Regions from separate parts of the Streptomyces sp. NPDC094147 genome, predicted to be linked through region 1. Evidence: riboswitches for the same ligand, from Rfam matches in the RefSeq annotation. Region 1 holds a riboswitch; each other region holds the start of a gene.
The links. A riboswitch is a leader RNA that binds a small molecule or an ion and turns the genes downstream of it on or off. The one in region 1 is predicted to bind thiamine pyrophosphate.
Positions count from the first base shown of each region.

Region 2: another riboswitch for thiamine pyrophosphate. It lies ahead of thiO (glycine oxidase ThiO); the one in region 1 lies ahead of ACIQ8J_RS26760 (thiamine ABC transporter substrate binding subunit).
Region 3: another riboswitch for thiamine pyrophosphate. It lies ahead of thiC (phosphomethylpyrimidine synthase ThiC); the one in region 1 lies ahead of ACIQ8J_RS26760 (thiamine ABC transporter substrate binding subunit).

Region 1 is NZ_JBIWHT010000022.1:63,292-73,468, forward strand. Features, by position in the region: gene ACIQ8J_RS26750 (phosphatidate cytidylyltransferase) at 1-171, shown strand, start outside; gene rlmN (23S rRNA (adenine(2503)-C(2))-methyltransferase RlmN) at 262-1,368, shown strand; TPP riboswitch at 1,399-1,518, shown strand; gene ACIQ8J_RS26760 (thiamine ABC transporter substrate binding subunit) at 1,601-2,692, shown strand; gene ACIQ8J_RS26765 (ABC transporter permease) at 2,740-4,353, shown strand; gene ACIQ8J_RS26770 (ABC transporter ATP-binding protein) at 4,353-5,375, shown strand; gene ACIQ8J_RS26775 (hypothetical protein) at 5,426-6,337, opposite strand; gene ACIQ8J_RS26780 (LOG family protein) at 6,450-7,574, opposite strand; gene ACIQ8J_RS26785 (hypothetical protein) at 7,709-8,866, opposite strand; gene ACIQ8J_RS26790 (ATP-binding cassette domain-containing protein) at 8,848-9,585, opposite strand; gene ACIQ8J_RS26795 (aspartate aminotransferase family protein) at 9,759-10,177, opposite strand, start outside.
Region 2 is NZ_JBIWHT010000001.1:353,785-363,961, reverse strand. Features, by position in the region: gene ACIQ8J_RS01685 (class II 3-deoxy-7-phosphoheptulonate synthase) at 1-116, shown strand, start outside; gene ACIQ8J_RS01680 (bacterioferritin-associated ferredoxin) at 281-538, shown strand; gene bfr (bacterioferritin) at 535-1,014, opposite strand; gene ACIQ8J_RS01670 (sulfite oxidase-like oxidoreductase) at 1,168-1,800, shown strand; gene ACIQ8J_RS01665 (deoxyribonuclease IV) at 1,810-2,661, opposite strand; gene pknB (Stk1 family PASTA domain-containing Ser/Thr kinase) at 2,673-4,649, opposite strand; gene ACIQ8J_RS01655 (thiazole synthase) at 4,737-5,531, opposite strand; gene thiS (sulfur carrier protein ThiS) at 5,538-5,738, opposite strand; gene thiO (glycine oxidase ThiO) at 5,735-6,916, opposite strand; TPP riboswitch at 6,914-7,026, opposite strand; gene ACIQ8J_RS01640 (NAD(P)/FAD-dependent oxidoreductase) at 7,145-8,371, shown strand; gene ACIQ8J_RS01635 (Rv2175c family DNA-binding protein) at 8,657-9,022, shown strand; gene thiE (thiamine phosphate synthase) at 9,131-9,781, shown strand; gene metF (methylenetetrahydrofolate reductase [NAD(P)H]) at 9,932-10,177, shown strand, end outside.
Region 3 is NZ_JBIWHT010000007.1:197,449-207,625, forward strand. Features, by position in the region: gene ACIQ8J_RS14300 (cytochrome ubiquinol oxidase subunit I) at 1-166, opposite strand, end outside; gene ACIQ8J_RS14305 (cyclophilin-like fold protein) at 374-754, shown strand; gene hisC (histidinol-phosphate transaminase) at 812-1,891, opposite strand; gene ACIQ8J_RS14315 (LacI family DNA-binding transcriptional regulator) at 2,299-3,423, shown strand; gene ACIQ8J_RS14320 (metallophosphoesterase) at 3,685-4,839, shown strand; gene ACIQ8J_RS14325 (hypothetical protein) at 5,013-5,864, shown strand; gene thiC (phosphomethylpyrimidine synthase ThiC) at 5,916-7,694, opposite strand; TPP riboswitch at 7,687-7,821, opposite strand; gene ACIQ8J_RS14335 (YibE/F family protein) at 7,893-9,239, shown strand; gene ACIQ8J_RS14340 (SsgA family sporulation/cell division regulator) at 9,251-9,688, opposite strand; gene ACIQ8J_RS14345 (IclR family transcriptional regulator) at 9,791-10,177, opposite strand, start outside.

The DNA.
Region 1 (10,177 bases):
AGCGCCACGCTCGGCGACCTCGGCGAGTCGATGATCAAGCGGGACCTGGGCATCAAGGACATGGGCACCCTGCTGCCGGGCCACGGCGGCATCATGGACCGCCTGGACTCCCTGCTGCCGACGGCGCCGGTGGTCTGGCTGCTCCTCGCGATCTTCGTCGGGACCCGCTGACCTGCGTTTTCGTACGGCTTTGAACGGTGAGGGCTCGTCGTCCACAGGACGGCGAGCCCTTTTCCGTACGTCTGAGACACTTGAGGAACCATGCCCAAGCCCGGAGAACTCACTTTCGTCGCCCCCCGCGGAGCCAAGAAGCCGCCGCGGCACCTCGCCGACCTCTCGCCCGCCGAGCGCAAGGAAGCCGTCGCCGCGATCGGCGAGAAGCCGTTCCGCGCCAAGCAGCTCTCGCAGCACTACTTCGCGCGGTACGCCCACGACCCGGCGGAGTGGACCGACATCCCGCTCGCCGCGCGCGGCCGGCTCCAGGAGGAGCTGCTGCCCGATCTGATGTCGGTCGTGCGGCACATCTCGTGCGACGACGACACCACCCGCAAGACGCTGTGGAAGCTGCACGACGGGACGCTGGTCGAGTCCGTCCTGATGCGCTACCCGGACCGGGTGACGATGTGCATCTCCTCGCAGGCCGGCTGCGGCATGAACTGCCCGTTCTGCGCCACCGGCCAGGCGGGCCTGGACCGCAACCTGTCGACCGCCGAGATCGTGCACCAGATCGTGGACGGCATGCGCGCGCTGCGCGACGGCGAGGTCCCCGGCGGCCCCGCCCGCCTGTCCAACATCGTCTTCATGGGCATGGGCGAGCCGCTCGCCAACTACAAGCGCGTCGTCGGCGCCATCCGCCGCCTCACCGACCCCGAGCCGGACGGCCTGGGCCTGTCCCAGCGCGGCATCACCGTCTCCACCGTCGGCCTGGTGCCCGCCATGCACCGCTTCGCCGACGAGGGCTTCAAGTGCCGCCTCGCCGTCAGCCTGCACGCGCCGGACGACGAGCTGCGCGACACCCTCGTACCGGTCAACACCCGGTGGAAGGTGCGCGAAGTGCTCGACGCCGCCTGGGAGTACGCCGAGAAGTCCGGGCGCCGCATCTCCATCGAGTACGCCCTGATCCGCGACATCAACGACCAGGCGTGGCGCGGCGATCTGCTCGGCCGGCTCCTCAAGGGCAAGCGGGTGCACGTCAACCTCATCCCGCTGAACCCGACGCCGGGTTCGAAGTGGACGGCCTCGCGGCCCGAGGACGAGAAGGCGTTCGTCGAGGCCATCGCGGCGCACGGGGTGCCCGTGACCGTCCGCGACACCCGGGGCCAGGAGATCGACGGAGCCTGCGGTCAGCTCGCCGCCTCCGAGCGATAGGGCCCGTGTAATCTGGCCGGAAACATCTGCATATTCCGACAGGGGAGCGCCACAGCGCTGAGAGTGCGGGACCCGCTTCAGGGAACGGCCCGCAGACCCTCTGAACCTTGCCCCGGTCATTCGGGGTAGGAAGTTCGGCGATTACTCAAGCTGTTGCGCCCTGCCCGCACGACCTGCCGTCGTGCGGGCAGGGCCGCGTCTCTTCCTGGTCACATCCAGGAGGAATGAAGAAATGCGCAGTACCAAGAGGCTCGCGGCCGGCGCGCTCGCCGCCGCCCTCGGGGTCGTCACGCTGGCGGCCTGCGGCGGCTCGGACGGCAAGAAGGCGTCCGGCGCCACCGGCGACAAGACCGTGACGCTGGTCAGCCACGACTCCTTCGCCGCGTCGGACGCGGTGCTCAAGGCGTTCACCGCGCAGACCGGCTACACCGTGAAGGTCCTCAAGAGCGGGGACGCCGGGGCCGCCCTCAACCAGGAGATCCTCACCAAGGGCTCCCCGCGCGGCGACGTCTTCTTCGGCGTCGACAACACACTGCTCTCGCGCGCCCTCGACAACGGCATCTTCACGCCGTACGCCGCCAAGGGCCTGGACCGGCTGCCCGCCGACGTCCAGTTGGACCAGGGCAAGCACCGGGTCACGCCCGTCGACACCGGCGACATCTGCGTCAACTACGACAAGAAGTACTTCGCCGACAAGAAGCTGGCGCCCCCGCAGTCCTTCGACGACCTGATCAAGCCCGAGTACAAGAACCTCCTCGTCACGGAGAACGTGGCGACGTCGTCTCCCGGTCTCGGCTTCATGCTCGGCTCGGTCGCCAAGTACGGCGACGGAGGCTGGCAGGACTACTGGAAGAAGCTGAAGGCCAACGGCGTCAAGGTGGTCGACGGCTGGGAGCAGGCGTACAACACGGACTTCTCCGGTTCGGCCGGCGGCAAGAAGGCCAAGGGCGACCGGCCGCTGGTCGTCTCCTACGCCTCCAGCCCGCCCGCCGAGGTGATCTACGCCGACCCGAAGCCCACCGAGGCGCCGACCGGCGTCGCCACCAGCACCTGCTTCCGCCAGACCGAGTTCGCGGGCCTGCTCAAGGGCGCCAAGAACGAGGCCGGTGGCAAGGCGCTCCTGGACTTCCTGATCTCCAAGAAGTTCCAGGAGGACATGCCGCTCCAGATGTTCGTGGACCCGGTCGCCAAGGACGCGGCGCTGCCGGCGGAGTTCACCACGTTCGGTTCGAAGATCACCGACTCGGCGACCGTCGCCCCCGACAAGATCGCCAAGAACCGTGACCAGTGGGTCAAGACGTGGTCCTCGCTCGTCCTGAAGTAGACCGTCCCTCGGGGAAGCTGCGGGGCAACGCGGTGCGGCTGGGCCTGATGGCCCTGCCCGCCGTGTTCTTCGCCCTGTTCTTCGCCTGGCCCGTGGCCGCCATCGTCGGCCGCGGGCTGAAAGCGGACGGCGCCTGGCAGTTCGGCCGGATCGGCGAGGTGCTGACCGACCCGGACATCGCGCACGTCCTGTGGTTCACCACCTGGCAGGCGCTCGCCTCCACCGCGCTCACCCTCGTGATCGCGCTGCCCGGCGCATACGTCTTCGCGCGCTTCGACTTCCCCGGCAAACAGCTCCTGCGGGCCGTCGTCACCGTGCCGTTCGTGCTGCCGACGGTCGTGGTGGGCACCGCGTTCCTGGCGCTGCTCGGCCGCGGCGGGCTGCTCGACCAGCTGTGGGGCGTGCGCCTGGACACGACGGTGTGGGCGATCCTGCTCGCGCACGTCTTCTTCAACTACGCGGTGGTCGTACGGACCGTCGGCGGCCTGTGGTCGCAGCTCGACCACCGCCAGGAGGAAGCCGCCCGGGTCCTCGGCGCCTCCCGCCTCGCCGCCTGGCGCACGGTGACGCTGCCCGCGCTCGGCCCCGCGGTCGCCGCGGCCGCGCTCATGGTCTTCCTGTTCACCTTCACCTCCTTCGGCGTCGTCCAGATCCTCGGCGGCCCCACCTTCTCCACCCTCGAAGTGGAGATCTACCGGCAGACCGCCGAACTCCTGGACCTGCCGACCGCGGCCGTCCTGACGATCGTCCAGTTCGCGGCGGTCGGCGTGATCCTCGCCGTGCACGCCCGCACGGTGCGCCGCCGCGAGAGCGCCCTGAAACTCGTGGACCCCGCCCAGACCGCGCGGCGCCCGCGCGGCGCCGGCCAGTGGACACTCCTGGCATCCGTGCTCGCGGTCGTGGTGCTGCTCATCCTGCTCCCCGTCGGCGTCCTGATCGAACGCTCCCTGGACACCCCCGACGGCTACGGCCTCGGCTACTACCGGGCGCTCCAGGCCGCCGGGGACAACGGCAGCTTCCTCGTGCCGCCCATCGAGGCGATCGGGAACTCGCTCCAGTACGCCCTCGCCGCCACCGCCATCGCCCTGGTCATCGGCGCGCTCGCGGCCGCCGCGCTGACCCGGCGGGGGAGCGGACGGCTCGTGCGGGGCTTCGACGCGCTGCTCATGCTGCCGCTCGGCGTCTCCGCCGTCACCGTCGGCTTCGGATTCCTGATCACCCTCGACAGACCCCCGCTCGACCTCAGGACCTCCTGGATCCTGGTGCCGCTCGCCCAAGCGCTGGTGGGCACCCCCTTCGTCGTACGGATCATGCTGCCGGTGCTGCGCGCGGTGGACGGGAGGCTGCGCGAGGCGGCGGCCGTGCTCGGCGCGTCCCCGCTGCGGGCCTGGCGCGAGGTGGACCTGCCGCTGGTGCGGCGGTCCCTGCTCATCGCGGCGGGCTTCGCGTTCGCGGTCTCGCTCGGCGAATTCGGCGCGACCGTCTTCATCGCGCGGCCCGACCACCCGACGCTGCCCGTCGCCGTGGCCCGCCTCCTGGGCCGGGCCGGCGACCTCAACTACGGCCAGGCGATGGCCCTCAGCACGATTTTGATGGTGGTGTGCGCGGTGTCGCTGCTCGTCCTCGAACGCCTGCGGACCGACCGGAGCGGGGAGTTCTGATGCTGAGACTGGACGGCGTGACGGTACGTTTCGGCGACCGGGCCGCGCTCGACGCGGTCGACCTGGAGGTCGCCGAGCACGAGACGGTGTGCGTGCTCGGACCCAGCGGCAGCGGCAAGTCGACCCTGCTGCGGGTCGTCGCCGGGCTCCAAGCCGCCGACGCCGGACGGGTGTTGCTCGGTGGCGCCGACCAGAGCGGGGTGCCCGTGCACAGGCGCGGGCTGGGTCTGATGTTCCAGGACCACCAGCTCTTCCCGCAGCGCGACGTCGCCGGGAACGTGGCGTTCGGGCTGCGCATGCGGCGGGCCTCGCGGGACGAACAGGCACGCAGGGTCGGGGAGTTGCTGGATCTGGTCGGGCTGCCCGGCGCCGGGAAGCGGGCCGTCGCCGCGCTCTCCGGCGGCGAGCAGCAGCGCGTCGCGCTCGCCAGGGCGCTGGCGCCCTCCCCCCGGCTCTTGATGCTGGACGAGCCGCTCGGCCAGCTCGACCGCACCCTGCGCGAACGCCTCGTGGTCGAACTCCGGTCGCTGTTCGGGCAGTTGGGCACGACGGTGCTGGCCGTCACGCACGACCAGGGCGAGGCGTTCGCGCTGGCCGACCGGGTGGTGGTGATGCGGGACGGCCGCATCGCGCAGACCGGTACGCCGCTCCAGGTCTGGCAGCATCCCGCCTCGGAGTTCGTGGCCCGCTTCCTCGGCTTCGAGAACGTGGTGCCGGCGACGGTGGCGGGGGAGGTCGCGGACACGCCGTGGGGGAAGGTGCCGGTGCCGCTGGGCGCGGCGCAGGGCGCGGTGCGGCTGCTGGTCCGCCCCGCGGGGGTGTGTCTGGTACCGGAGCGGGACGGGCTGCCGTGCGCGGTGGAGGCGCGGACGTTCCGCGGCAACCACGTCGCCCTGCGGCTGCGGCCCGACGGCGGGCCGTTGCTGGAGGCGGAGTGCGGGCTGGAATCGGCGCCGGAGGTGGGCGACCGGGTGGCGGTCGCCTTCGCGGCGGGCGGCGTGGTGGTCCTGCCGGCGGGCTGAGGCCGCGGTCGGCCTGGGCCGGGGGTGGCGCCGGGCCCCGGACGCCGCGCCTAGCTCGTCGGGGTCAGTTCCTTCGCCGGGGCGGGCTGCGCCGAGCCGTGGGTGTCCGGGGAGCCGAACCACGCCACCGCCACCGCTCCCGCCACCGCGAGGACGAAGCCCAGGACCGCCATCCACGCGAGGCCCGCGCGGGACGCGTCGCCCAGCCACAGCACCCCGATCGCCCCCGGCAGCACCGTCTCGCCCACCACCAGCGCCGCAGTGGCACCGTTGACCGAGCCGATCTGCAGGGCCACCGTGTGCAGATACATGCCGCCGATGCCCGCCACCAGGATCGCGTACAGGGCGGGGTCGGCGAGCAGGGCGCCCGCGTCGAAGGGGTCGACGCCGTTCAGGACGCGGACGCCGACGCCGAGCGCGCCGAAGCCGAGGCCGGAGAGCAGACCGGCGAGGATCGCCGCGCGAGCGCCGAGCAGGCGTACCACCACCGTGCCCCCGGCCATCAGGAGCAGTGCGACGGCGAGCAGCCACCAGTGCGTGGCCACCGGGGTGTGCCCGCTGCCCTCGTGGCCGGCGGCCGACGCGAGCAGGACCAGGGCCGAGCAGACCACGCCGATGGACGTCCACTCCGCGCGGCTCAGCCGGATGCCGAGCAGCCTGACGCTGAGGACGGCCGTGATGACCAGGTTCGCGCTGATCACCGTCTGGGAGAGGAAGAGGGGCAGCAGGCGGGCGGCGAGCGCGCCGAGCCCGAAGCCGACGAAGTCGAGGACGGTCCCGACGATGAACTCCCAGGTCGTCGCGGCCTTCGCAGTGGAGGAGAGGCTGGGTCCGCCGTGCTGGGTCCGGTCGCTCGCGGCCGCGTCGCGGCGGGCCGACTTGCGGGATCCGACGGCTTGCAGGACCGAGCCCGTGCCGTAGCAGACCGAGGCGGCGATGGCGGTCAGCAGACCGAGCAGCACGGGTGACTCCGTTCATGGCGGGGGCAACCGGTTCGCCCCACTCCGCTTTACCAGACGTTTACTGGTCTTTGGGAGTTGCCTGGGGTCCCGCACTTTTCGGCCCGTTCGCCACTCAGGGCTCGCGCGACATGCGGGCGAGCGCCCCGGGGGCCTCGGACACCGAGTCGACCAGGGCGACCCGCACCTCCATCGGGCGGTCCGCGGCCAGCGCCTGGAGCAGCGGCCAGGCGGGCAGGCGCTCCGTCCAGTGCGCGCGGTCGACCAGGACCATGGGCGTCGGGCGGCCCCGCGACTCGTAGTAGTTCGGCGTGGCGTTGTCGAAGATCTCCTGTACGGTGCCGGCCGCGCCGGGCAGGAAGACGACGCCCGCGGTGGAGCGGGCCAGCAGGCCGTCCTCGCGGGTGGCGTTGACGAAGTACTTCGCGATCGCGTTCGCGAAGGCGTTCGGCGGCTCGTGGCCGTAGAACCAGGTGGGGATGCCCACCGAGGTGCCGCCGCGCGGCCAGCGCGTACGGACCTCGAAGGCGGACCGCGCCCACCGGGACACCGACGGCCTGAACGACGGCTGCCCGGCGAGGAGTTCGAGGGCCGAGCCGAGCATCTCGTCGGCGAAGGGCGCCGCGTACGCGCCGAGGTTCGCGGCCTCCATCGCGCCCGGACCGCCGCCCGTCGCCACCGTGAACCCTGCGCGGGCCAGGGTGCGGCCGAGCACGGCCGCGCCCCCGTACTCGGCGGTGCCGCGGGCCATCGCGTGGCCGCCCATCACGCCCACCACGCGCGCCCCGACGAGGAGTTCGTCCAGGGCGTCGGAGATCGCGTCGTCGTGGATGGAGCGCAGCATCGAGGAGAAGACGTCGCCGTCCGCCTTGGTCTGCTGGTACCAGGCGTAGGCGAGCGCGTCGGGTGTGTGCTCGTACCCCTCGGAGAGGCCCTCGAAGAGCTCGGCGGGGGAGTAGAGGCCGCCCCGGTAGGGGTCGAAGGGCAGCTGAGGGACGGGCGGGAAGACCAGGGCGCCGTCGGCGCGGACCTTCGCCGCCGCGTCCGGCTGCATCGCACAGCCGAGGAAGACCGCGCCCGCCGTGTCGGTGGCGAGCAGCGCGACCGTACGGGACGTCAGGTCGACCGACTGGACCCGGAATCCGGCCAGCGGGCCGCGGGCGACGGCCGTGTCGAACTCGGCGAGCGACTCGATCTCGATGTCGCTGCCCGAAGGGAACTGCACGTCTTCGTTCGGCATCTCGTCATGCTAAGCGCGCCGCTGGATGTGCGGTCGGTCGAGTGCGGGCCGGTCATCGGGTGGTCGCGCGGTTCCCCGCGCCCCCGGGGGGGCGCGGCAGCGAATCGGACGTCGACACGTCGGCTCGGCGCGGATCAGCCCCGCAACGGCAGCGCCGCCAGTTCGGAGATCACCAAGGTCAGCGGCGCGAACACCGCCAGCAGGGCGAGGGCCCTGAGGGCCGCGGCGCCGAGGAGCAGCTTCGCCGGAGCGCCGAGGCTCAGCAGCACGGCCGTGGTCTCGGCGCGGGCGTGCCGGGACTCCAGCGCGGCGGTCAGCAGCGTGGCCATCGTGCAGCTCATCACCAGGGCCGCGCCGAGGCCGGTCAGCGGGCCGAAGGGGTGCGGGCCCCGGCCGCCGTACAGCGTGACCACCGCGATCGCCCCGGAGGCCACCGCGCTCACCACACCCAGCGGGCGCCCGATGCGGCGGGCCTCCGCCATCAGGACCCGGCCCGCGAGCAGCCGGGCCGCGCCCGGACGGGCCATCTGGAGCAGCCACCCGCTGAAGTGCGCGAGGCCCGGACCCGCGACCGCGAGGCCCAGGGCGGTCAGCGCCCACCCGGCGAGCACCCCGGCCGGGCTGGCCTGCGCATGGCCCGGCATCGGGAGCGCCGAATCCGCCGCGCCACGGCTCAGGTACGACTCGACCGCGAGGCCCGCCGCGACGAGCGTGACGCCCCAGGGCAGCCCGCTCGGCGCGGGCGCGGGCTCATCGGGGTGGACCGGGTCGCTCGTGTCGGCGGGGCGCCGGGCGTGCGGGCGCAGCGCGAACCCGGCCGCCGCCCAGGCCGACACCGGCAGGATGGTGAGCAGGGTCAGCGCGCCCGCCAGCGGCATCGGCCGGTCGGCGGCGAGCAGACCCGCGGCCGAGCCGTCGAAGGGGAGGCCGGTGACGTCGCCGCGCAGATGCAGATACGTCACGAGCGCCACCGCCGAGCCGAGCGTGCAGGCCACCGCCGTGGACGCGGTGGCGATCGCGGTCAGCCGGGCCGGGCCCAGGCCCACCGCGGACAGCCCCTTACGCGGCCGGGTGCTCGGGTCGGTGCGGGCCACGGCGACCGCGAAGTGCACCGCGGCCGCCAGCGGAACCGCGCACCACAGCAGCCGCAGCACCGACCCCGAGGGGTGGTCGACCGCGTAGCCGAGGGTGCACAGCAGGAGGAGGCCGACCCCGGCCGAGGCCGCCGCCACCAGCAGGCGGCGCAGCAGGATCAGGGGATGGGTGCCGCGGGCTAGACGGAGAGCGAGCACGCCTCAAGGCCCTCCGCATCCGAAGTGCCCCTGTTTCCACGGGCGTTGACCCGGCGTCCGTCGATCAGGATCACCGTGCGGTCGGCGAGTGCGGCCACCTCGGTGTCGTGGGTGGCGATGAGCGTGGTGATCCGGTGCGAGCGGGCCGCGGTGAGCAGGGTGCGCAGCACCTGGGCCGCGTCGGCGCGGTGCAGGGCCGCGGTCGGCTCGTCGGCGAACAGTACGGCGGGGGCGGTCACCAGGGCGCGGGCGATCGCGACGCGCTGGCGCTGCGCCTGGAGCAGGGCGTGCGGGCGCTTCTTGGCGCACGTGTCGATGTCGAGGCGCTCCAGCCACTCCAGGGCGGCCTTCTTCGCGGGACGGTGCGCGATGCCGCGCAGCAGGAGCGGCAGGGCCGCGTTCTCCCAGGCGTTCAGTTCGGGGACCAGGGTGGCTTCGGGGTCGATCCAGCCGAAGCGGTCGCGGCGCAGCTGCTCACGGGCCGCGGCGCCCAGGGTGTGCACGGCGCCGCTGTTGAACCACACCTCGCCCTCGTCCGGCACCAGCTGGCCCGACAGACAGCGCAGCAGGGTCGTCTTGCCGCAGCCGCGCGGGCCGCCGACGGCGAGGATCTCGCCCTCGCGTACCTCGACACTGACGCCGTTCAGGGCGGGCGAGCCGCTGTGGGAATGGTGCAGGGAACGCGCCCACAGCACGTCGTTGTCCGGCGGAGCCACCATGGTGCACACCTCGGTTCGGATCAGAATTCCTGCTCCCCCGCACGAGGGAACGAAGGCAGGGCCGATCGGTCACTGGGCACGCTAGGGAGTGGCGGGTGGCTGACCCAACAGCACGCGGCCCGGCCGCGCCCATCTCACTCGGATGGGCGCGGCCGGGCCGTGGGCGCGGACGGTCAGAGCTTCGTCCAGGCCTCGTCAAGGACCTGACGCAGTACGCCCTCGATCTCGTCGAAGGTCGCCTGGTCGGAGATCAGCGGCGGGGCGAGCTGGACGACCGGGTCGCCGCGGTCGTCGGCCCGGCAGTACAGGCCGTTGTCGTAGAGCGCCTTCGACAGGAAGCCGTACAGGACGCGCTCGGTCTCCTCGTCGTTGAAGGTCTCCTTGGTGGCCTTGTCCTTCACCAGCTCGATGCCGTAGAAGAAGCCGTTGCCGCGCACGTCGCCGACGATCGGCAGGTCGTGCAGCTTCTTGAGGGTGTCGAAGAAGGCGCCCTCGTTGTCGAGGACGTGCTGGTTGAGGCCCTCGCGCTCGAAGATGTCGAGGTTGGCCAGGCCCACCGCGGCGGAGACCGGGTGGCCGCCGAAGGTGTAGC
Region 2 (10,177 bases), on a different contig from region 1:
AGATCTTCGTCGACGATCTGCACCAGCGCTACGAGACGGCCTGCGACCCCCGCCTCAACCGCAGCCAGTCCCTGGACCTGGCGTTCCTGGTCGCCGAGATGTACCGCGACCAGTAGTTTCTCCGCCGTACGCACAGGTGGGGCGCGGATCGATGTGATCCGCGCCCCACTGGCGTATCAGGGACTGTCGCGCACCCGGAGCGCCGGGTAAGGTTAGGTTAGCCTCACCGATCAATCGGAGCGGCCGTGACCTATCGATCCCGCGTTGATCGCTCCGGGAGGTGAACCGCGTGTACGTATGCAACTGCTTCGGCGTCACCGAGGAGCAGGTCAAGAAGCACGCGGAGGGCGGGGCCTGCACCCCCCGCCAGATAGCTTCCGCCTGCAAGGCCGGCACCGACTGCGGTTCCTGCGTACGCCGTATCCAGTCGCTGCTCGGACGCGGCGCCTGCCCCCGACGGGAGCTGGTGGAGCAGGGCGAGCCCGCGCTCACCGCCGTCGCCCCACAATCGGCCCCGCAACTCGAAGAGGCCGCCTAGCTCTCCGGCTGCTCGATGAGCTGCGCGATGTAGAGCGCCTCGCCGAGCTTCTCGACCAGCTCCAGCTGGGTGTCGAGGTAGTCGATGTGGTGCTCCTCGTCGGCCAGGATCGACTCGAAGATGTTCGCGGACGTGACGTCGCCCTTGGCGCGCATGACCTCGATGCCGCGCTTGAGGCGGTCGATCGCCTCGACCTCGATCTGCCGGTCCGCCTGGAACATCTCGGTGACCGTCTGCCCGATGCGCACATGGAAGAGCCGCTGGAAGTTGGGCAGACCGTCCAGGAACAGGATCCGGTCGGTCAGCACCTCCGCGTGCTTCATCTCGTCGATCGACTCGTGACGCGTGTACTTGGCCAGCTTCGTCCAGCCGAAGTTGGCCTGCATCGCGCTGTGCAGCCAGTACTGGTTGATCGCCGTCAGCTCGGCACTCAGCTGCTCATTGAGGAATTCGATGACCTCGGGGTCGCCCTGCATCGCAGAGGCTCCTTCCAAGCGGTAACTGGGCAGGTTCCGCGCATCCTCGCACCGTGATCGGAGACCGTCCAGTAAGTGCACGCTTAGTAGGAGTTGCCCGATTCCGGTCGTCCCTGGTCATCACCACCCCTCCAGGTCTGTCACCATGGAGTCATGGGTCAGCCGGAGAGCCGGGAGCGGCAGGAAGCAGCGCAGTCGGAGCTTCCACCGGGGCAGCGGCTCCAGCGCGGCTGGCCGGTCACCCACTACGGCCCGGTGCCCAAGTTCAAGCCGGAGCGCTGGGAGTTCCGGGTCTTCGGGGCCACCGCCGACGGCGACAAGCACTGCTGGAACCACGAGGAGTTCTCGGCGCTGCCGTTCGAGACCGTGGTCGCCGACCTCCACTGCGTCACCAAGTTCTCGATGCTGGGAGCCGAATGGGGCGGGGTAATGGCCCGCACGATCGCCGAACTCGCGCCGCCCGCACCCGAGGTCACCCATGTGATGGTCTGGGCCGAGTACGGCTTCAGCTCCAACCTGCGCCTGGCCGACTTCCTCTCCGACCGTACGGTCTTCGCCACCCACAACGGTGGTGAGCTGCTCACCGCCGAACACGGCTTCCCGCTGCGCCTGGTCGTACCGCACCTCTACGCCTGGAAGGGCCCCAAGTGGGTCCGCGGCATCGAGTACATGACCGCGGACCGCCGGGGCTTCTGGGAGGAGCGGGGTTACCACAACATCGGCGACCCCTGGCGCGAGCAGCGCTACTCCTACCAGGAAGAGCCCGGGGACGGCCCCGAGCTCTGACCGCCGGGGCTACGCCCGCAGCGACTTCAGCCGTGCCACGTCCGCGGCGTGGCCCTCCTTGCCGCCCGGCGTCTCGATGACCAGCGGTACGCCCTCGGTCGACGGGTGGGCGAGCAGTTCGCGGAACGGCTCGGCGCCGATGTGCCCGGCGCCGATGTTCTCGTGGCGGTCCTTGTGCGCGCCGACCACATCCTTGGAGTCATTGGCGTGGATCAGCTTCAGCCGGCCCTCGCCCACGGTCTCCACCAGGAGGTCCAGGGTCTGCTTCATCCCGTCCGGCCCCGCGAGATCGTGCCCGGCCGCGTAGATGTGGCAGGTGTCCAGGCAGACGCCCAGCTTGGGGTGGGAGTCCAGGGCCTCGAAGTACGGGCCGAAGTCCCAGGTGCGCGAGCACAGCGAGAAGCCCTGCCCGGCGGTCGACTCCAGGAGCAGGAACGGGTCGTCGTCGTGGGTCAGTTCGTCGAGCAGCGGCAGCAGATGGGTGCGGACCTGCGCCAGTGCCTCGGCGCGCGGCCGGCCGCCGGTGGCCGAGCCGGTGTGCACGACCACGCCGAGCGCGCCGATCTCGCGGCCCCTGCGCAGTGAGTGCCGCAGCGACTCCACCGACTTCTCCGCGGTCTCCTCGGTCTGCGAGCCGAAGTTGATCAGGTAGGGGGCATGGACGTACGCCGGGATCGAGGCCTCGGCGCACTCGGCCCTGAACTGCTCGTCCTGGGCCGGGTTTCCGACGGGGGTGGCCCAGCCGCGCGGGTTGGCGGCGAAGACCTGCACCGTCTCGGCGCCGATCTCGCGCGCGTAGGAGAGTCCGGTCGTGGCGAGGCCGCCGGCCACGGGGACGTGGCCGCCGATGGGGTTGCGCATGGGGTGGCTACCTACAGTCCCTTGGTCGTGATGGTGATCGTGGAGCCCTCGGGGGCCTGGGCGCCGCCGTTGACGGACTGGCCGGAGACCTCGTCGCTGAGGAACGGGAAGCTGCGGTCGACCTTCACCTTGAAGCCCGCGCCCTCCAGCGCCTTCTGGGCGTCGGCGGCCTTCTCGCCGGTCACCTTGGGCACGGTGATCATCCGGGGGCCCTTGGAGACGGTCAGCGTCACCGTGTCGCCCTTGGCGAGCTGGGCGTGCTCGGCGGCGGACTGCGCGGCCACCTTGCCCGCGTCCTGCGGCGAGTTGACCTGGTCGGGCGCGACGACGACCTTGAGCCCGGCGCCCTGGAGGGCGGAGGTGGCCACGTCCACGGTGTCGCCGACGACACTCGGCACATCGACCGGGGCGCCCTTGCTGACGACCAGCGCGACGGCCGTGTCCGTGTGGCGCTTGATGCCCGCCGCCGGGCTGGTGCGGATCACCGAGCCCTGGGCGACGGAATCGCTGAACTCGGTCGTGGTGTCGCCGGGCGCGAAGCCCGCCTTCTGCAGCTCGCTCTTCGCCTGGTCGAGCGGCATCCCGTCCAGCTTGGGCACCTGTGCCGTCGCCGGGCCGCGCGAAACGATCAGCGTCACCGAGCCGTTGCCGCGGATGCGGGCCCCGGTGGCCGGGTCGGTCCCGATGACCTGGCCGCGCTCGACGGTGTCGCTGAACTGCCGGTCGACCTTCTTCACATCGAGCCCGGCGTTCGACAGCTTCTTCTTCGCGGCGTCCTCGCTCTGACCGATGAGGGCCGGAACGCGGGTGAACTGGCCGGAGTTGATGTACCAGACGCCCGCGCCGACGCCGAGGATCATGACGAGCGCGGCCACCAGGGCGATCACCCCGCGCCGGTTGTCGACCCTGCGGGGCCGGCGCGGCCCGCGGGGTGCCGGCTCCGGCTCGTCCTCGATGCGCGGCGGCATGATCAGCCGGCTGGTGCGGTGGACGGGCTCGGACCGGGCCGACTCGGGCGGCAGCGGCCGGGCCGCCGGGCCGGCCGGCGTCGTCACGGCCCGCGGGATCACACTCGTACGGTCCTCGGAACCGGGGCCCGCGGCCGGGGTGTGCGCGCCCGGCGGGACCGCGTCCAGCTGCTCGTCGCCGAGCGCGGCGCGGGCCGCGCGGGTCTGCGCGAGCAGGGCCACCGCGTCGTGCGGGCGGACGTCGGGGTCGCGGGCGGTCGCCGAGGCGACCAGTTCGTCCAGCTCCAGGGCGAGGCCCGGCACGGCCGCGGACGGCGCGGGCACGCCCTCGTGGAGGTGGGCGTACAGGATCTGGGCGGGGGTGTCCCCGCTGTGCGGCTTGGCGCCGGTCAGCATCTCGTACAGGACGACACCGCAGGCGTACACATCGGCGCGGGTGTCACAGGTGCCGTGCTCGATCTGCTCGGGGGCGAGGTAGGAGACCGTGCCGAGGATCGAGCCGGTGGTGTTCGTGACCGAATCCACCGCCCTGACCAGGCCGAAGTCGGCGACCTTGACCCGGCCGTCGTCGCCGATCAGGACGTTCTCCGGCTTCATGTCCCGGTGCACGAAACCGGCCCGGTGCGCGGCGCCGAGCGCGGCGAGCACCGGCTCCAGGATGTCGAGGGCCGCGCGCGGCTGGAGCGCGCCGCGCTCGCGCAGCACATCGCGCAGGGTGCAGCCCGCGACGTACTCCATCGCGAGATAGACGTACTGGCCCTGCGCGCCCTGGTCGAAGACGCCGACCACATTGGGGTGCGCGAGCCGGGCGACCGACTTCGCCTCGCGGATGAAGCGCTCCACGAAGGAGGCGTCGGCGGCGAGGCCCGGGTGCATCACCTTGAGGGCGAGCACCCGGTCGAGGCGGGTGTCGACGGCCCGGTAGACCGTGGCCATACCGCCGGCGGCGATGCGCGCGTCGACGCGGTAGCGGCCGTCGAGCACCTGCCCGACGAGGGGGTCATGAAGGGTCGTGTCCACGGGGAGAGTTTACGAGCGGCGCCCGGGGACCCGGACGCCGCGGGCGGACCCGGGCCCGTACTGAAGCCGAGCTGTGACGCGGATCCGCTAAAAAGCGGGGCGTTCGGGGTCCAGCGCCGCCCGGCCCGCCATCGTGGAGGACGCCTCGGCGAAGTGGCGGCGCGGGATGCGGCCCGCGCGGTGGGCGAGCCGTCCCGCCTCCACCGCGTGCCGCATCGCCTCCGCCATCAGGACCGGCTCCTGGGCCCGGGTCACCGCCGAGGCCAGCATCACCGCGGAGCAGCCGAGCTCCATCGCCAGCGAGACGTCGGAGGCGGTGCCCGCGCCCGCGTCGAGGATCACCGGGACGCCCGCGCGGTCCACGATCAGCTCGAAGTTGTGCGGATTGCGGATGCCCAGGCCCGAGCCGATGGGCGAGCCGAGCGGCATGATCGCCGCGCAGCCCACGTCCTCCAGCTTGCGGGCGAGCACCGGGTCGTCGTTGGTGTAGGGCAGCACCGTGAACCCGTCGTCCACCAACACCTCGGCGGCGTCGAGCAGTTCGATCGGATCGGGGAGCAGGGTGCGCTCGTCGGCGACGACCTCCAGCTTCACCCAGTGGGTGCCGAGCGCCTCGCGGGCCAGGCGCGCGGTCAGCACGGCCTCGCCCGCGGTGAAGCAGCCCGCGGTGTTGGGCAGCACCCGGATGCCCAGTTTGTCCAGTACGGACAGGACCGAGCCCTGCACGGTGGGATCGAGGCGGCGCATCGCCACCGTCGTCAGCTCGGTGCCGGACGCGACGAGCGCGCGTTCCAGGGTGCCGAGGCTGGGCGCCCCGCCCGTGCCCATGATCAGGCGTGAGCCGAAGGCGGTGTCGGCGATGGTCAGCGGGTCGTCGGCCATGGCGGCTCAGCCTCCCTGCACGGCGGTGAGGACCTCGACGCGGTCGCCGTCGTCGAGCGTGGTCGTCGGCCAGGCGCTGCGCGGCACGACCGCCTCGTTGACGGCGGCGGCGACACCGGAGCGGGCCGGGGTGAGGGTGGCGACGAGGGCGTCGAGGGTGGTCCCGGAGGCGAGCGCGCGGGGCTCGCCGTTGACGGAGATGGTCATGCGGTCGTCAGCTCCTGAGGTGCACAGGTGAAGCGTCGGGGGGTGAACGGGCGTGCCTCGTCGGGCAGTTCGCCGGTGGTCAGGACGTGCGCCATGACATCGCCGGTGACCGCGGTGAGCAGCACGCCGTTGCGGTAGTGGCCGGTGGCGAGGTGCAGGCCGGGCAGCGCGGTCGGGCCGAGCAGGGGCGCGTTGTCGGGGGAGGCGGGGCGCAGTCCGGCCCGGGTCTCGGTGAGCGGCAGCTCGGTGATCCCCGGCACCAGCTCGTGCGCGTCGCGCAGCAGCTCGTAGACCCCGCCCGCGGTGACCGTGGTGTCCCAGCCCAGCTCCTCGCTGGTGGCGCCGACGACGAGTTCGCCGTTCTCCCGCGGTACGAGATAGACCTCGCCGCCCCGCACCACCGCCCGCACGGTCCGGGACAGGAAGGGTGCGTACGCGGGCGGCACGGTCAGCCGCAGGACCTGGCCCTTCACGGGACGCACCGGCGGAAGCAGTTCTTTCGGTACGCCCGCCAGCCTGCCGCTGAGGCTGCCCGCGGCGAGCACGACCTGGTCGGCGACGAGCGCGGTGCCGTCCGCCAGGACGACGCCGGCGGCCCGGTCCCGTACCACCGAGAGCCGCTCGGCCCAGCCGTACGCGAACCGCACCCCGGCCCGCGTACACGCGGCGACCAGCGCCTTCGCGAGTCTGCGCGGGTCGATCTGGTGGTCGCCGTCGACCCGGAGCCCGCCGCGCACACCCGGCGCGAGCATGGGTTCCAGGCGGCGGCAGTCGCGCCCGGAGAGCCACTCCGACTCCAGGCCGGAACGGACCTGAAGCGCGTGCAGGTCCCGCAGGTGGGCGCGGTCGTCGGAGTCGAGCGCCACGGCGAGGGTGCCGCAGGCGCGGTAGCCGGTGTCCAGGCCCGTGACCTCGGTCAGCTCGGCCGCGAAGGCCGGGTAGCGGCGGGCGGACTCGACGTTGAGGGCGAGCAGGGTCTGCTCGCCGTAGTGCAGTTCGGTGACGGCGGCCAGCATCCCGGCCGCGACCTGGGCGGCCCCGCCGCCCGGTTCGGGGTCGGCGAGCACGACACCGAGGCCGCGCTGGGCGGCCCGCCAGGCGGTGACGAGCCCGATGATGCCGCCCCCGACCACGAGGACGTCGGACCCTTCGGGGGATCCGCTTCGAGAAGAACGCATGGGCGTCCAGCCCCTCCCTTCGCCGGCATGACCCGGATCAGGTTCGTACGGTCGGAGGCCGCCCAGCCTCCCTCTCAGCCCGGTGCGTCCGGGCTCCCGCGAGTGCTTTACTCCTGCCACCATAGCCCTAGCCCCCAATCCGCAGTAGGGAGCGTCGGGGTGGTGGAGGAGCGTGTGCGATGACGGGACCCCTTACCTGACGAAACGTCAGATGCTTATGGTGATCGGGTGAGCGAACAGCAGACGCATTCCGAAGCGCGGCACGTGGTCGTCGTCGGCGCGGGCATGGCCGGCGTGCAGACCGCGGTGGCCCTGCGCGAACAGGGCTTCGCCGGAGCCATCACCCTCATCGGCGCCGAACCCCACCAGCCCTACGACCGGCCCCCGCTCTCCAAGGCGGTGCTGCTCGGCAAGGCCGAGGGCTCGGCCTTCGAGGTGGACTTCGAGGCACTCGACGTGGAGCTGCGCCTCGGCCTCGAAGTGACCGGGGTGCGCCCCGCCGAGCACCGGGTGGTGACGGAAGGGGGCGAGGTCGCGTACGACACCCTGGTCATCGCCACCGGCGCCGAACCCCTCACGCTGCCCGGCAGCGCGGGCGTCCCCGGCGTCCACCTGCTGCGCACGCTGGACGACGCGCGGCGGCTGCGCCCGGTCCTCGACCAGCGGCACCGGATCGTGGTCGTGGGAGCCGGGTGGATCGGCGCGGAGTTCGCCACCGCCGCACGCGAGGCGGGCTGCGCGGTCACCGTGGTCGAGGCCGCCGACCGCCCGCTGGCCGGGGTGCTCCCCGCCGAGGTCGCCGCCCCCATGGCCACCTGGTACGCCGAGTCCGGCGCCGAACTCCTCACCGGCGCCCGGGTCCAGGCGGTCGTGCCGGGCGAGGTGCTGCTCGCCGACGGCCGCAGGCTGGAGGCCGACGCCGTGGTCATCGGCATCGGCGCCCGCCCCGCGACCGGCTGGCTGGCCGGCTCGGACATCGCGCTCGGCCCCGAGGGAGCGATCACCGCGGACGCCCGGCTGCGCACCTCGCTCCCCGACGTGTACGCGGTCGGCGACTGCGCCTCGTTCCCCTCGGCCCGTTTCGGCGAGCGATTGCTCGTCCACCACTGGGACAACGCGCTGCAGGGCCCGCGCACCGTCGCCGCCGACATCGCGGGCGAGGCGGCCGCCGACTACGACCCGGTCCCGTACTTCTGGTCCGAGCAGTTCGGCCGCTTCGTCCAGTACGCGGGCCACCACACCGACGCCGACGAGCTGGTCTGGCGCGGCGACCCGACGACGGCCCCCTGGTCCGTCTGCTGGCTCCGCGACGAGGCGCTGGTGGCCGTCCTGGCGGTGGGCCGCCCCCGGGACCTGGCCCAGGGCCGCAAGCTGATCGAGTCGGCGACCCCCCTCGACCGCGAGAGGGTGGCGGACCCGTCGGTGCCACTGAAGTCGGCGGTGCGGGTGGGCTGAGGGGTGTCGCGCGAGTCGGTCCCGGCTGGAGTACCGGCCGGCAAAAAAATCAGCCTCTGCGGCGCTGCTGGTCAGCAAAAAACCAGCCCCTCATGGGGGTCCCCCCTGGACCTTTGGTCCTTGGGGGAGTTCGAGGAGCGGGGGTCTGGGGGGGAGCCCCCGGCGCGCGGCCCGCGGGCGAAGGCGGACGGACGGGAAACGGCGGGGGCCGTGGGCGCGGCCCCCGGGTAGCCGGACGGGACCACCCGGGTACCGACTGTCAGTGGGAGGTGGCACGCTTGGACCGTGACCGAGATTGACGCAAAGATTGATGCTCTCGTCCCCGCCTGGCTCTACCTCCCCGACATCGCGGAGATGCTGGACGTGGAGGTGACGCGCGTACGGCAGCTGGTCAAGGAGGGCCAGCTCATTGCCGTACGCCGCGGTGAGAACCGTGCGCTCCAGGTGCCGGCCGCCTTCATCGACACCGACAAGGTGGTCAAGGGGCTCGCCGGCACCCTGACCCTGCTGCGGGACGACGGCTTCTCCGACGAAGAAATGCTGGAGTGGCTCTTCACTCCGGACCCGACGCTGCCCGGCACCCCCGCGCAGGCCCTCAGCGAGAATCGCGGCACGGAGGTGAAGCGCCGCGCCCAGGCGCTCGCCCTTTGATCTGAACGAGCCCACCGACCAGCCTCGACAGGCCGCGGTGTACGGTCCGGTTCCGAACCGGCCCGTGCACCTCGGCGCGGCCGAACACGAACACAACGGGGGACTTCCATGCCCACGGCCCGTGAGCAGCTCGCCGACGCCCGGCTCTACCTGTGCGTGGACGCGCGCAAGCGCCAGGGCGACCTGCCCGAGTTCCTGGACGCCGTGCTGGCGTCCGGCGTGGACATCGTGCAGCTGCGGGACAAGGGCATGGAGGCCGCCGAGGAGCTGGACCATCTGGCCGTCTTCGCGGACGCCTGCCGACGGCACGGCAAGCTGCTCTCGGTGAACGACCGGGCCGATGTGGCGCACGCCATCGGTGCGGACGTGCTGCACCTGGGCCAGGGCGATCTGCCGGTGCCCGCCGCGCGGGCCATCCTGGGCGAGCGGGTGCTGATCGGCCGGTCCACCCACGCCGAGTCGGAGGCCGCCGCGGCCGCCGCCGAGCCGGGCGTGGACTACTTCTGCACGGGCCCGTGCTGGCCCACCCCGACCAAGCCGGGCCGCCACGCGCCGGGCCTGGACCTGGTGCGTCACACCGCCTCGCTCGGTACCGACCGGCCCTGGTTCGCGATCGGCGGCATCGACGCGGGCAACCTGGACGAGGTCCTGGACGCGGGCGCCGACCGGGTCGTGGTCGTACGGGCGATCACCGAGGCCGACGACCCCGCCGCGGCCGCCGCCGACCTCGCCAAGCGGGTCAGGGAGCGGCTCGGCTAGCCCGGTCCGCCGCACCGGGCCGGACCGGCGGCACCCCGGGATGGGGCCGGATGTCCGAGCGCTGTCCGAGGGGTGGACAAGAATCCGACAATCTGGACAAATTACCCCGGTCCTGTTGGGGGACCGGACACCCCTGGCTAACCTGCGAGTATGGCCCTTGGCACAGCTTCCACCAGGACGGATCGCGCACGAACCGTGCGCGACATGCTCGCGACCGGCGAGACCATGTACTCCTTCGAGTTCTACGCGCCCAAGACCGAGAAGGGTGAGCGGAACCTCTGGAACGCGCTGCGCCGGGTAGAAGCGGTCGCCCCCGACTTCGTCTCCGTGACGTACGGCGCCGGCGGCTCCACCCGCACCGGCACCGTCGAGGCCACCCAGCAGATCACCGAGGAC
Region 3 (10,177 bases), on a different contig from region 1:
TCGTCGCCTTGAGGTACTTGTCCTTGCCCGTTCGCACCCAGGCGGTCTCCAAGCCCGCGACGAGTGCGGCGAGCGAGATCGTCAGAGGGACGAAGAGGAAGTGGTAGACGGTGGTGATACCGAACTGCCATCGCGCCAGGGTTTCCGGCGCCAGAGCCAGGTCCACGTCGTCACTCTCCTTACGTCGCCGTGGTCACAGCCGCAGTTTGCCCCTTTAATCCCACCGATCACGGGAGTAACGGGACACGCTTGTGAACGCGTTCACATTCACAAGCATTATGTCGTACACGCTGTCGGCTGCTTCAGGGGGGGTCCCCCTAAAACATGGACACCCCCTTCCCGGCAGATTCAACATCTTGTTGAATTCGGCGCCATGGAGAACCAGCTGCGCATCCGCATCTCATGGCCCGCGGGAAGCCTCACCGCGACACTCGAAGAAACCCCCACGAGCACGGCGCTCGCGGGGGCACTCCCGATCACTTCCACCGCCCACACCTGGGGCGAGGAGGTCTACTTCGACACCCCCGTCTCCCCCGCCCCGGAGCCGGACGCCCAACAGGTGGTGGAGCCGGGCACGGTGGCGTTCTGGACCGACGGCGACGCGCTCGCGCTGCCCTACGGCCCCACGCCGATCTCGCGCGGCGAGGAGTGCCGGCTCGCGAGCCCCTGCAACATCCTCGGCCGCATCGACGGCGACCCGCGGCTGCTCGCCACGGTCCGCTCCGGCGACCCGATCAGGGTCGACGCCCTCTGAGAGCCTGTGGCCACACCCCAGCCTGCGCGGCTGACGGGCCACAGACCCTGAGGCGCGTCAGATCTGCTTGCGGAAGCCCTCCGCGACCTTCAGGAACAGGTCGTTGGCCTCGTTCTCGCCGATCGTGACGCGCACTCCCTCGCCCGCGAACGGCCGGACCACGACGCCCGCCTCCTCGCACGCCGCGGCGAAGTCGACCGTGCGCTCCCCGAGGCGCAGCCAGACGAAGTTCGCCTGCGTCTCGGGCACGGTCCAGCCCTGCTTCACCAGGCCCTCGTACACCCGGGCCCGCTCGCACACCAACGCGCCGACGCGGCCCATCAGTTCGTCCTCGGCGCGCAGCGAGGCGACCGCCGCGTCCTGGGCGAGCTGACTGACGCCGAAGGGCACGGCCGTCTTGCGCAGCGCCGCTGCGACCGGCTCATGGGCGATCGCGAAGCCGACCCGCAGCCCGGCGAGCCCGTACGCCTTGGAGAAGGTGCGCAGGACCGCCACGTTCGGCCGGTCGCGGTAGATCTCGATGCCGTCCGGCACCTCGGCATCGCGGATGAACTCCCGGTACGCCTCGTCGAGCACCACCAGGACGTCGGAGGGCACCCGGTCGAGGAAGCGCTCCAGCTCGGCTCGGCGCACCACCGTGCCGGTCGGGTTGTTCGGATTGCAGACGAAGATCAGCCGGGTCCGGTCGGTGATCGCGTCGGCCATCGCGTCGAGGTCGTGCACCTCGCCGGCAGTCAGCGGCACCCGGACGGACTTCGCTCCACTGATCTGGGTGATGATCGGGTACGCCTCGAAGGAGCGCCAGGCGTAAATGACCTCGTCACCGGGGCCGGAGGTGGACTGGAGCAGCGACTGCGCCACACCCACCGAGCCCGTGCCGGTGGCCAGGTGCGCGACGGGAACACCGAAACGGTCGGCCAGCTCGTTCATCAATCCGGTGCATGCCATGTCCGGATAGCGGTTGAAGTTCCCCGCGGCCGTGATCGCGCTCTCCATCACGCCGGGCAGCGGCGGGTACGGGTTCTCGTTCGAGGAGAGCTTGTAGGCGACCGGGCCGTCGGACGCCGCGGGCTTGCCGGGCTTATAGGTGGGGATGCCGTCCAGCTCGGCGCGCAGCTTGGGGCTCGTCTCGCTCACCGCAGGTCCTCCTCGACCGTTCCGTGCACGTACTGCGCGCGCCGCCGCGGACAGCCGCGTACACATCCAATACTCCTCACCTTATGAGGATTCGGCTTCCCTGCGAATAGCGGGCGAGAACCGGTTCCCGGCGGGCGCGCGGGGAGGGGGAGCGCCGCTGTTGTGGCCGCACGCCGGTGGCCCGCGCCGTGGCGCGCATCACCCATGAGGGTGAGTTGAGACCTCTTCGAGACATCGGGCAGTTGTCAGCCGCGTACGGGTCGACAACCTTCACCACAACGTCAATTGCCCCAACCCCCTTGCATATAAAGGCCATTAGCAGCTTACGATCATGCAGAAACGTGCCTGTCAACGCGTGCATATGCACCAGGGCCAACCGCCTGTCATCGCCCTACTATCGGCTCGCCATGACAGCAGCAGGGAAGCACCAGGTGAGCCGGTCGACCGGTCGCCGGCTGGGGCGGGCGGGCATTCGGGACGTGGCCGCCGCCGCCGGTGTCTCCATCACGACCGTCTCCGACGCGCTCAACGGCAAGGGGCGGCTCCCCGACGCCACCCGCCGACACGTCCGCGAGGTCGCAGACCGGCTGGGCTATCGCCCATCCGCGGCGGCCCGCACGCTCCGTACCGGAAAGTCGGGCCTCATCGGCCTGACCGTGACGACCTACGGGGATGAACCTTTCACCTTCACCGAATTCGCGTACTTCGCCGAGATGGCGAGAGCCGCGACCTCGGCCGCGCTAGCCCGCGGCTACGCCCTTGTCATCCTGCCCGCCACCTCACGCCGCAGCCCGGCGGACGTCTGGTCGAACGTCGCCCTCGACGGCACCGTCGTCATCGACCCCTCCGACCAGGACCCCGTCGTCACCGAACTCGTACGCCAAGGTCTTCCGGTCGTCTCCGACGGCCGCCCGGCGGGCTCCCTGCCCGTCACGGCCTGGGTGGACAACGACCACGAGGCCGCCGTGCTCGGCCTGCTCGACCATCTCGCCGCCGCCGGCGCCCGCCGGATCGGCCTGCTCACCGGAACCACCACCGACACCTACACCCGGCTGTCCACCGAGGCCTACCTCAGCTGGTGCGAACGCGTCGGCCAGGACCCGGTGTACGAGTCCTACCCGGCCCACGACCCCTGTGCGGGCGCCGTCGCGGCCGACCGGCTGCTCGCCCGCCCGGACCGGCCCGACGCCGTGTACGGCCTCTTCGACCCCAACGGCACCGACCTGCTCGCCGCCGCCCGGCGGTACGGACTGCGGGTGCCCGAGGACCTGCTCCTCGTGTGCTGCAGCGAGTCCACCGTGTACGCCACCACCGAACCGCCCATCACCACGCTCTCGCTCAAACCGCGCCGCATCGGCACGGCCGTCGTCCAGCTCCTCATCGACGCGATCGAAGGGATCGACAACGGTCACCCGATCGAGCAGGTGATACCGACCGAACTGATCGTGCGGACGTCGTCCCAGCGCCGTCCGCCGCGCACCACGGTCAGCCCGCCGCGCTCCCCGGCCAAGGACCAACCCGGGCCGAACTAAGGAGTGATCCGCGGCCGGTCGGCGACCGCCGACCGGCCGGTGTGGGATTGAGGGCCGGTCGAATCACCAGGATCAGCCCGGACCAGACCCCCACATTCGGGGCATAACGACCTGTGAACGCCACCCGCACCCGGATTGACCACCCCTGGTGCGTCACAGAGCATGAAGCTCATTCCTATGATGGGCGCACGACACCACGGATCCCCTCCCGACCTGGAGGCTCCTACGGTGTACGGCGGCGCGACGGTGGTGGAGGGGTCGATGACTCAGGGGGCCGGTCAGGGACCCGTGCGGACGGAGACGTTGCGTGACTTCCGGGTGCCGCCGTACGCGCAACAGGCCCCTGCGCCACACCCGGAGGAAACGGCTGCCCCGCCGGAGCCGATGGCGCCGGTGTTCCACCAGGAGCCAGCGGACCGCCACCCGGAAGCACCCGCGCCGCTCACGCAGCCTCCGGCACCCGGCGGGGCCACCCGTCCGGGTGATGAACCCTCCGAGGACTACACGCCGACCGCCCGCGACCTCCCGGTGATCAACCGGGGGGACACCCTGCGGCTGCCGACGGTCGAGCCCGTCGCCCCGCAGGCGCCGGACGGACCCGGCCCCCTGTACGTCGTCGGCGACGTCCACGGCTACCTCGACGAACTCCTGGCCGCCCTGCGCGAGCAGGGCCTCATCGACGAGTCGGGCAACTGGGCCGCGGGCACCGCCCGCCTCTGGTTCCTCGGCGACTTCACCGACCGGGGACCCGACGGCATCGGCGTCATCGACCTGGTGATGCGGCTCTCCGCCGAGGCAGCAGCCGCCGGCGGCTACTGCAAGGCCCTCATGGGCAACCACGAGCTGCTGCTCATCGGCGCCAAGCGGTTCGCCGACACCCCGGTCAACTCCGGCGCGGGCACCGCCACCTTCCAGGCCGCCTGGCTGCTCAACGGCGGCCAGAAGGCCGACATGGACCGGCTCCAGGACGTCCACCTGCAGTGGATGTCCCGGCTCGACGCCATCGAGCAGGAGGACGACCACCTGCTCATGCACTCCGACACCACCGCCTATCTGGAGTACGGCGACTCCATCGAGGCCGTCAACGACACCGTCCACGCCATCCTCAACCGGGGTGACGCCGACGAGTGCTGGGACCTGTTCCGCAAGTTCACCAAGCGCTTCGCGTTCCGCGACGACGCGGGCCCGCAGGCCGCCCGCGAACTGCTCTCGGCATACGGCGGACAGCGCGTGGTGCACGGCCACAGCCCGATTCCGTATCTCCTCGGCGAGGTCGGCACCGAGGACGGCGAGGAGGACTCGCGCCCGGTTGTGGAGGGTCCGCACGTGTACGCCGACGGTCTCGCCATCGCCATGGACGGCGGCGTGACCATGGCCGGAAAACTGCTGGTCCAGCAACTTCCGTTGCATGACTGACGGTTGATGGGGAAGCCGTTCCGCAAAGCGCCGGGTATGCCATTTACGGAAACACCCTGTCACCCCGTGCCGTAGCGGCTCTACCATCGGGTTATTCGTAGCAGGCTCTCCTCCGTTTCCGCCCAACTGCCCGTTCGTCAGGCGGGCTTCCCGGCCCTACGGAGCATCGGGGGATGCACATGAACAGCGCTCCGCACCTGCTGGCCGAGGACCGCCCGGAGTTCGAGCGGATCCTCGACGAGGCACTGCGCACCGCGCATGAACGGCCCGAGCTGTCCGGTATCGGCGACCGCCTCAACGCCGTGCAGCTGCGCACCATGGTGCTCGCCGCCGGGATCTTCATCACCGAGCGGGCGAGCGCCGAGTACGAGCACTACGTCGCGGCGCGCGAAGAGCTGCGCGCGCCGTCCGGCAAGGGAGACGCCGGCCGCGGCTCCGACCTGGTGTCGGCGGCCGGCGAGGCACTGGAGCCCTCGGGCGCGGGCATCGGCGCCGTCGTCACCGTACTGGCCCCGATACTCGCGGGCACCGCCGCCGCGATCTTCCTGCTGGTCGGCTACATCCTGAAGATGCTCAACCCGCAGCCCGCTTTCGCCGACACCATGCTGACGGCCGGCTGGTTCTTCGGCGCGCTGACCGCCGCCGCCATACTGGCCGCAGGCATCGGCCTGCTGCTCACCGCGCTGCGCAACGGCGCGACCCAGGTCGTGGCCATCGACGAGGACAGTGAGGCGGACGCGCCCGACGAGCGCACCCAGGAGGTCGCCCGCGCCCGCGAGGCCTGGCGCCACGCCCTGCTGGAACGCGGCATCTACCCTTTCCTGCGTGACGCGCTCGCCGACCCGAGCATCGACCCCGGCGCCCCGACCCCGCGCCGCCCCATGGGCCGCATCCCCACCCTCGGCTACGACCGCCCGGGATTCGACAGCCCCGACGAAGGCGCCTCCCCCAACAGCCACCCCAGCTTCACGAGCCCCGACTTCACCAGCCCCGACTTCGGTGGGCCGGAGCACCAGCCGGACTGAGCGGCCAACGGCCGGACCGGGTGTTTCACGTGAAACACCCGGTCCGGTACGTCAGTCGGCGAGGGGCAGGTACACCCGGTTCCCGCTCGCCGCGAACTCCGCCGACTTCTCCGCCATCCCGGCCTCGATCTCATCGGACTTCAGATCGCCGCCGTGCTCGCGCCTGATGTCCTGCGAGATCTTCATCGAGCAGAACTTCGGACCGCACATCGAGCAGAAGTGCGCGGTCTTGGCCGGCTCCGCGGGCAGCGTCTCGTCATGGAACTCCCGGGCGGTGTCCGGGTCGAGGGCCAGGTTGAACTGGTCCTCCCAGCGGAACTCGAACCGGGCGTCCGAGAGCGCGTCGTCCCACTCCTGCGCACCCGGGTGCCCCTTGGCCAGGTCCGCCGCGTGCGCGGCGATCTTGTACGTGATGACGCCGGTCTTCACGTCATCGCGGTTGGGCAGGCCGAGGTGCTCCTTGGGCGTGACGTAGCAGAGCATCGCGGTGCCCCACCAGGCGATCATCGCCGCACCGATGCCGGAGGTGATGTGGTCGTAGGCGGGCGCCACATCGGTGGTCAGCGGCCCCAGGGTGTAGAACGGGGCCTCCTCGCAGATCTCCTGCTGGAGGTCGATGTTCTCCTTGATCTTGTGCATCGGGACGTGCCCGGGGCCCTCGATCATCGTCTGTACGTTGTGGCGCTTGGCGATGGTGTTGAGCTCCCCGAGCGTGCGCAGCTCCGCGAACTGCGCCTCGTCGTTGGCGTCCGCGATGGAACCCGGCCGCAGGCCGTCGCCCAGCGAGTACGTCACGTCGTACGCCGCGAGGATCTCGCAGAGCTCCTCGAAGTTCTCGTACAGGAACGACTCCTTGTGGTGCGCCAGGCACCAGGCCGCCATGATCGAGCCGCCGCGCGAGACGATGCCGGTCTTGCGGCGGGCGGTCAGCGGCACGTACCGCAGCAGTACACCGGCGTGGACCGTCATGTAGTCGACGCCCTGCTCGGCCTGCTCGATGACGGTGTCCTTGTAGATGTCCCAGGTCAGTTCCTCGGCGCGGCCGTCGACCTTCTCCAGCGCCTGGTACAGCGGCACGGTGCCGATGGGGACGGGGGAGTTGCGCAGCACCCACTCGCGGGTGGTGTGGATGTTGCGGCCCGTGGAGAGGTCCATGACCGTGTCCGCGCCCCACTGGGTGGCCCACGTCATCTTGTCGACCTCCTCCTCGATGGAGGAGGTGACCGCGGAGTTCCCGATGTTCGCGTTGACCTTCACCAGGAACCGCTTGCCGATGATCATCGGCTCGATCTCGGGGTGGTTGATGTTGGCGGGCAGCACCGCGCGGCCCGCCGCGATCTCCTCGCGGACGACCTCGGGGGAGACATTCTCGCGAATCGCGACGTACTCCATCTCCGGGGTGATCTCCCCGCGGCGCGCGTACGCGAGCTGGGTGACGGCCTGGCCGCCGCGGCCCCGGCGGGGCTGGCGCGGACGGCCGGGGAAGACCGCGTCGAGGTTCTTCAGGCCCCCACGCGGCGAGGTGTGCTTGATGCCGTCGTCCTCGGGGCGGACCGGGCGGCCCGCGTACTCCTCGGTGTCGCCGCGCCCGATGATCCAGTTCTCCCGGAGCGGGGCGAGGCCGCGGCGGACGTCGGTCTCGACGTCCGGGTCGGTGTACGGCCCCGACGTGTCGTAGAGCGTCACGTCCTTGCCGTTGGTGAGGTGCACCTGGCGGACCGGTACCCGGAGGTCGGGGCGCGACCCCTCGACGTACCCCTTGTGCCAGCCGATGGACTTCCCGCTCTCCTCAGTGCTGGAGGCAGGCGTGCGTGCATCCTGAATGGTCATGAGACCTACTCCCTACGCCGGCATTACCCGGTAACAGGTTCGGCGGTCGGCGCAGCCTGTTCCGTACGGTTCGTACGGCTTTCAGCGCCCTCTCAGCCCGGTGCTCCGAGCTCCCGCGTGTGCAAAGGTGTCACCACGCTAGCGTCATCACTGGCGCGCTGAACAGAGGGCCCCCTCCGTTCTTGCGATGATCGGGCGGTGACCTCACCAGAACCGCACCTTCCGCACCAGCCGAGCGGACACGGCCACGGGCACGGCCACTCGCACGGCCACGGCCCCGCCGCGCCCGTGTCGAAGCACCTCCGCAAAGTCATCGCCGCTGTGCTGATTCCTTTCTCCGCAGCGGTAGTTGTGGGTCTCGTGGTGCTCTGGCCGGGCGGCGCTCCGCCGCACCAGCGCACCGGCGTCGGCTTCGACCGCCAGACCCAGCAGGCCAAAGTCATCAAAGTGGACAAGGTGGACTGCAAGACGGTCAATGCCGGTCAGACCCCGTCGAACGGCGACACCTCCACCGCCGAGGGCCAGCAGGCCAGGCGTGCCCAGCAGGGCCTGTGCGGGAAGGCGACCGTCGAGGTCACCTCGGGCAAGGAGAAGGGCCGCACCTTCACCGAGATCGTCCAGCCCGACTCACCCCGTCAACTGCACCAGGGCGAGGGCGTGATCGTGGCGTACGCCCCCGACGCGCCCCATGACCTGCAGTATTCGGTGACCGATGTGAACCGCAGGGTGCCGATGGCACTGCTGGCCGGGATCTTCGCGCTGGCGGTCGTGGTCGTCGGCCGGCTGCGCGGGGTGATGGCACTGGTGGCACTGGTGGTCTCGTTCGCGGTGCTGACCCTGTTCATCCTGCCGGCGGTCCTGCAGGGCTCCAATCCGCTGCTAGTCGCCGTGGTCGGAGCGAGCGCCATCATGCTGATCGCGCTCTACATGTGCCACGGCCTCTCGGCCCGCACCTCCGTCGCCGTCCTCGGCACTCTCGTCTCGCTGATCCTGATCGGCCTGCTCGGCTCGGTCTTCATCGGCTGGGCCTCGCTCACCGGCAACACCGACGACAACACCGGTCTGATCCACGGCCTCTACCCGAACATCGACATGTCGGGCCTGCTGCTCGCCGGCGTCATCATCGGCTCGCTGGGCGTGCTCGACGATGTGACGGTCACCCAGACCTCGGCGGTCTGGGAGCTGCACGAGGCGAATCCGACGATGGGCCCGCGCGGTCTGTACCGGGCGGGCATCCGGATCGGCCGCGACCACATCGCCTCGGTGGTCAACACTCTGGTCCTCGCGTACGCGGGCGCGGCGCTGCCCCTGCTGCTGCTGTTCTCGATCGCGCAGAGCAGTGTGGGCACGGTGGCCAACAGCGAACTGGTCGCCGAGGAGGTGGTCCGCACGCTGGTCGGGTCGATCGGACTCGTCGCCTCGGTGCCGGTGACCACCGCGCTGGCCGCCCTGGTGGTGTCCGCCGACCGCCCGGCCTCCAACGCTCGCACCGCCGCACGGCCGAGTCCGGTACGCAGTGGGGGCGGCCACCGCCGCAAGAAGTAGCGGGCTCCGGGTCAGCCGGCGTTCTGCTCCTCGGCGAGGATGCGGCCGAGCGCGTCCTCCAGATGCCCGTCGAAGTCACCGAGCGTCCGCTCCTGCCCCAGGGGTACGAGCCTGTCGGTGCGGTCGAGGAAGGCCACCAGGGGTGCGGCGCCGGCCCGGAACATGGCCCGGTCGGTGCCCACCTGGAGCCGGATGCGCACATCGGAGAGCTCCTGCGCATCGGTGGGCTCGATCCGCACATCACCGTCCCCGGTCGGCCCATTGATGCCGTCGAGCAACAGCTCGCGACCGAAAGCCCAGGTGACAGGCGTGTCGCCGGGAAGGTGGAAGGTCATCCGCACCGCATACGGGTCCGCCGCCTCGTACGTCAGCTCCACCGGGATCCGAAAGGAAAGCTCCTCGGAGACGAGGAAGCTCATCATCACTTCTGCCTCAACCGACCCACGCATCACACGTACCCCGCTTTAGCTGAAACTGGCCGGGATTGATCCCCCATGGCCCTCTTGACGCCATCGTGCTGTAAGCGCTAACAGATCACAAGGAGTGAGTTTTCAGATACTGATAGAGAACGCGAGCGAACTGAGCAGGCTCCCCACTTCGCCCCGTAGCTGCTCGATCGCGGGCAGCAGCCGTTCTTCCTGGTGGAGGGGCATGGAAATGGCCAGGGTCGCGGCGCTGGAACCGGCGGTGATGGGGATGGCGGCGCAGACGGTGCCCATCGCGTACTCCTGCCGTTCGATCACGGGCCGCATACGCTCCGTAGCCGTCAGCCGGTCCAGCAGGGCACGCCGGTCCCGCACGGTGTAGGGCGTGATCGACTGGACCGGGTGGCGGTCGAGGTACTCCTCACGCATACGGTCGTCGAGCTGGCTCAGCAGGCACTGCCCGATCGCGTGGGCGTGCCCCGTCTCGCGGAAGTCGGCCCACTCCTCGACGGC